Regions from separate parts of the Streptomyces sp. R33 genome, predicted to be linked through region 2. Evidence: riboswitches for the same ligand, from Rfam matches in the RefSeq annotation. Region 2 holds a riboswitch; the other holds the start of a gene.
What was found. A riboswitch is a leader RNA that binds a small molecule or an ion and turns the genes downstream of it on or off. The one in region 2 is predicted to bind S-adenosylmethionine.

Region 1 (2,197 bases), 1.3 Mb from region 2:
CATGGACCGGATCATGCGCGGGGAGGCCACCGACGCCCAGATCGCCGGCTTCGTTGTGGCGCTGCGGGCCAAGGGGGAGACCGTCGCGGAGATCAACGGCCTCGTGCGGTCCATGTACGGGCACGCCAACCTGATCGAGGTGCCGGGCCGGACGGTGGACATCGTCGGCACCGGCGGCGACGGGGCCAAGACGGTGAACATCTCGACGATGTCGTCGATCGTGGTGGCCGGTACGGGCGCCAAGGTCGTCAAGCACGGCAACCGGGCCGCGTCGAGCGCGAGCGGTTCCTCGGACGTGCTGGAGAAGCTCGGCGTCAACCTGGACCTCACCCCGGCGCGGGTCGTCGAGGTCGCGGAGGAGGCCGGGATCACCTTCTGCTTCGCGGTCAAGTTCCACCCGGCGCTGCGGCACGTCGCCGGGGCCCGACGGGAGCTGGGCATCCGGACCACCTTCAACTTCCTCGGCCCGCTGACCAACCCGGCGCGGGTACGGGCGCAGGCCACGGGCGTCGCGGACGCCCGGGTGGCCCCCATCGTGGCGGGCGTACTGGCGGAGCGCGGCTCCTCGGCTCTGGTGTTCCGCGGCGACGACGGCCTGGACGAACTGACCACGGCGTCGACCTCGCGGATCTGGTGGGTCCGCGACGGCAAGGTCACCGAGCAGACCCTCGACCCGCGTGACGTGGGCATTTCCCTGGTCGACGTCTCCGCCCTGGCCGGCGGGGACCCCTCGTACAACGCGGACGTGGCCCGCCGCCTGCTGGCCGGCGAGACCGGCCCGGTCCGCGACGCCGTCCTGCTGAACTCGGCCGCCGCCCTGGTGGCGCTGGACCCGGGCACCGGCAGCCTGGAGGAGCAGATCGCGGCCGGCATCACCCGCGCGGCCGAGTCGATCGACTCGGGCGCGGCGCGGGCCGCCCTTGACCGCTGGGTGCAGGCGAGCAACGCCTAGCCAGGCCGCGCCGGAAAGGCGTGAAAGCGATGACCCCGGTCCACGATGCGGACCGGGGTCTTGCGCGTGAGGGATCTTGTGGCAGGATGCTGACCAGGTCACGAGTGACAGCGTTTAGGCCCCGGCTTGCTGTCCGGCAACCCTCCTTCCGTGGCGGGGTGCCCCGGGTGATGACCAGGCCGTAGGCAGAAAGGCCCACGGCAAGCGCGGATCCCTCGACACCAGGGGTCCTGGTCTCTCGAGGAGTTTTTCCGTGAGCAAGCGAATGCGATAGGGCGACTCCGCCCCTTCTTCACCCTCCGCACGGCACCCAGCCGTCCGTGCGTCGAGGCAACTCCCGTACCCACAGCCGCATGCGCGACCGCGCATCCGTGCACCCGCGTACGGGCCGTCCGAAGCCATTCAGCCTGTCCCGCCGGGAGATACCGCCATGTCCACGTACCCGAACGCCGTCGCCACCGCCGCCGTTGCCGCTCCTGCCGCCCCCGCCTGTGCCGAGCCGCTGCCGGTCCTCGGCCGCGACGTCACCGTCCCGCTCGTCACCGGCGGCGAGGTCACCTACGCAGCCCTCGACTACGCGGCCAGCGCCCCCGCCCTGCAGCGGGTCTGGGACGACGTCGCCGCGTACGCCCCCTACTACGGCAGCGTGCACCGCGGTGCCGGCTACCTCTCCCAGCTCTCCACCGACCTCTTCGAGCAGAGCCGCGCCACGGTCGCCGAGTTCCTCGACTGCCGCCCCGCGGACCAGGTCGTCTTCACCCGGTCCACCACCGACTCGCTGAACCTGCTGGCCGCCGTACTCCCGGCCGGCTGCCAGGTCTTCGTGTTCGAGACCGAGCACCACGCCTCGCTGCTGCCGTGGGGCGACGCGCAGGTCACGTACCTCAACGCCCCCCGGACCCCGGCCCAGGCCGTCGAGACCCTCGAGCGGGCGCTGGCCGAACGTGACCCCTACGGTCCGGCGCTGGTCTGCGTCACCGGCGCCTCCAACGTCACCGGTGAGCTGTGGCCGGTGAAGGAACTCGCCGCCGCGGCGCACGCCCACGGCGCGCGGATCGTCCTGGACGCCGCCCAGCTGGCCCCGCACCACCCCGTCTCCGTGCAGGAGTTGGACGTGGACTGGGTGGCCTTCTCCGGGCACAAGCTGTACGCGCCGTTCGGCTCGGGCGTACTGGCCGGCCGCGCGGACTGGCTGCAGCAGGCGGAGCCGTACCTGGCCGGAGGCGGCGCCTCCCGGAAGGTCGC
Region 2 (2,197 bases):
CGGACGTTGACGCTCATGGCGCTACTGCCTTCCGGGAGCAGGGGGTGGGGGTCAGGCCAGGCCGGCGGCGCGGAACGCGTCCAGGCTCGGGCGGATGGTGGCGGTCTGCCCGCTGTCCGCGGCCACCGCCTCCAGGGTCTTGAGGCCGTCGCCGGTGTTCAGGACCACCGTGGTCAGCGCGGGGTCGAGCTGCCCGTTCTCGATGAGCTTCTTGGTCACGCCGACGGTCACGCCGCCCGCGGTCTCGGCGAAGATGCCCTCGGTCTGCGCGAGGATCTTGATCGCCTCGACGACCTGTTCGTCGGTCACGTCCTCGACGTAGCCGCCGGTGCGGCGCGCGATGTCCAGGACGTACGGGCCGTCGGCCGGGTTGCCGATGGCCAGCGACTTGGCGATGGTGTTCGGCTTCTGCGGGCGGACCACGTCGTGGCCGGCCTTGAACGCGGTCGAGACCGGGGAGCAGCCCTCGGCCTGGGCGCCGAAGATCTTGTACGGCTTGTCCTCGACCAGGCCGAGCTTGATCAGCTCCTGCAGACCCTTGTCGATCTTCGTCAGCTGCGAGCCGGACGCGATCGGGATCACGATCTGGTCGGGCAGCTGCCAGCCGAGCTGCTCGCAGATCTCGTACGCGAGCGTCTTGGAGCCCTCGCCGTAGTAGGGGCGCAGGTTGACGTTGACGAAGCCCCAGCCCTCGCCCAGCGGGTCGCCGATGAGCTCGGAGCAGAAGCGGTTGACGTCGTCGTAGTTGCCCTCGATGCCGACCAGGTCGCCGCCGTACACACCGGCCATGACGACCTTGCCCTGCTCCAGGTCGTGCGGGATGAACACGCAGGAGCGGAAGCCGGCCCGGGCGGCCGCGGCGCCGACGGCGCCGGCCAGGTTGCCGGTGGAGGAGCAGGACAGGGTGGTGAAGCCGAAGGCGCGGGCGGCCTCGACGGCGATGGCGACGACGCGGTCCTTGAAGGAGTGCGTCGGGTTGCCGGAGTCGTCCTTGACGTACAGCTTGCCGGTGACGCCGAGCTCCTTGGCCAGGTTGGCCGCGTCCACGAGCTTGGTGAAGCCGGGGTTCAGGCTGGGCTTGGAGGCCACGTCCGCGGGGACGGGCAGCAGCGGGGCGTAGCGCCAGATGTTGTTCGGGCCGGCCTCGATCGCGGCGCGCAGGGTGTCCGGGTCCCCGGTGGGAAGGTCGTAGGCGACTTCCAGAGGTCCGAAGCACTCGACGCAGGCGAAGATGGGTCCGAGCTCGAAGCGGGTACCGCACTCACGACACGAGAGGCCGGTGGCAGGTCCGAGATCGACAGAGGTGGCAACAGTCTGTGCAGCCATGATGGCGAGGCCCTTTCTCCTCATCTTCCCCATGGCGCACTTCGCCATGAGACGGAATTGGCACCTTCCCTAGCCGGGGACCTCGCTGCTGCAAGCAAGCGCGAGAACCGACTGGAGGGTTGCCGGGGCTTCAACGGGCCGTGTCCCTCTGCCCCTCTGGATGAGCGGTATGGCACCGGTCCGCGCGCTCCATGGCGCGTCCGGGCGTTTGTACGCGGGGACCCCCGGCATGCGGTGGTCCTTCGCGTTGTTCAAGACTGTAACGGAAGGTCCGGGTGGTTGAGACAGCCGTCCGAACCGCGAGATGGATCACTTTTCGGCTGAAACCCGCCGAGGGCGAACGAGGAAACAGGGAGTGCCGAACGTGCTGGAAGAGGTGGAGCGCTGGTTTGCGGACCGCTCCTGGTCCGCGGCCGACCGACCGCTCGACCAGCTGCTTTCCGCCAAGCGGGCGGCAGGCACCACGGTCAGCGTCGTCCTGCCCGCGCTCGACGAGGAGGAGACGGTCGGTGCCATCGTCGAGGTGATCCGCCGCGATCTGATCGACGGGCTGCCGGTGCCGCTGGTCGACGAACTGGTCGTCGTCGACTCCGGTTCCACCGACCGGACCGCCGAGGTGGCCGGGAAAGCCGGCGCCCGCGTGGTGCACCGCGACGACATCCTGCCGCGGATCCCGGCCGTGCACGGCAAGGGCGAGGTGCTGTGGCGCTCGCTGCTGGTGACCACCGGCGACATCGTCTGCTTCGTGGACGCCGACCTGCGGGACTTCTCCTCCGCCTTCGTGTCCGGGATCGTCGGCCCGCTGCTGACCGAGCCGGACGTGCAGTTCGTCAAGGCGATGTACGACCGCCCGCTGGGGGACTCCCCCGGC

Region 1: it holds a riboswitch for S-adenosylmethionine, as region 2 does, so the genes downstream of both, AB5J51_RS28250 (aminotransferase class V-fold PLP-dependent enzyme) here and thrC (threonine synthase) in region 2, are expected to answer to the same signal.

The regions. Positions count from the first base shown of each region.
Region 1 covers NZ_CP165727.1:6,138,680-6,140,876, forward strand. The annotation lists gene trpD (anthranilate phosphoribosyltransferase) at 1-952, shown strand, start outside; SAM riboswitch class IV at 1,049-1,165, shown strand; gene AB5J51_RS28250 (aminotransferase class V-fold PLP-dependent enzyme) at 1,383-2,197, shown strand, end outside.
Region 2 covers NZ_CP165727.1:4,884,217-4,886,413, reverse strand. The annotation lists gene AB5J51_RS22460 (MoaD/ThiS family protein) at 1-17, opposite strand, end outside; gene thrC (threonine synthase) at 52-1,326, opposite strand; SAM riboswitch class I at 1,344-1,493, opposite strand; gene AB5J51_RS22450 (glucosyl-3-phosphoglycerate synthase) at 1,691-2,197, shown strand, end outside.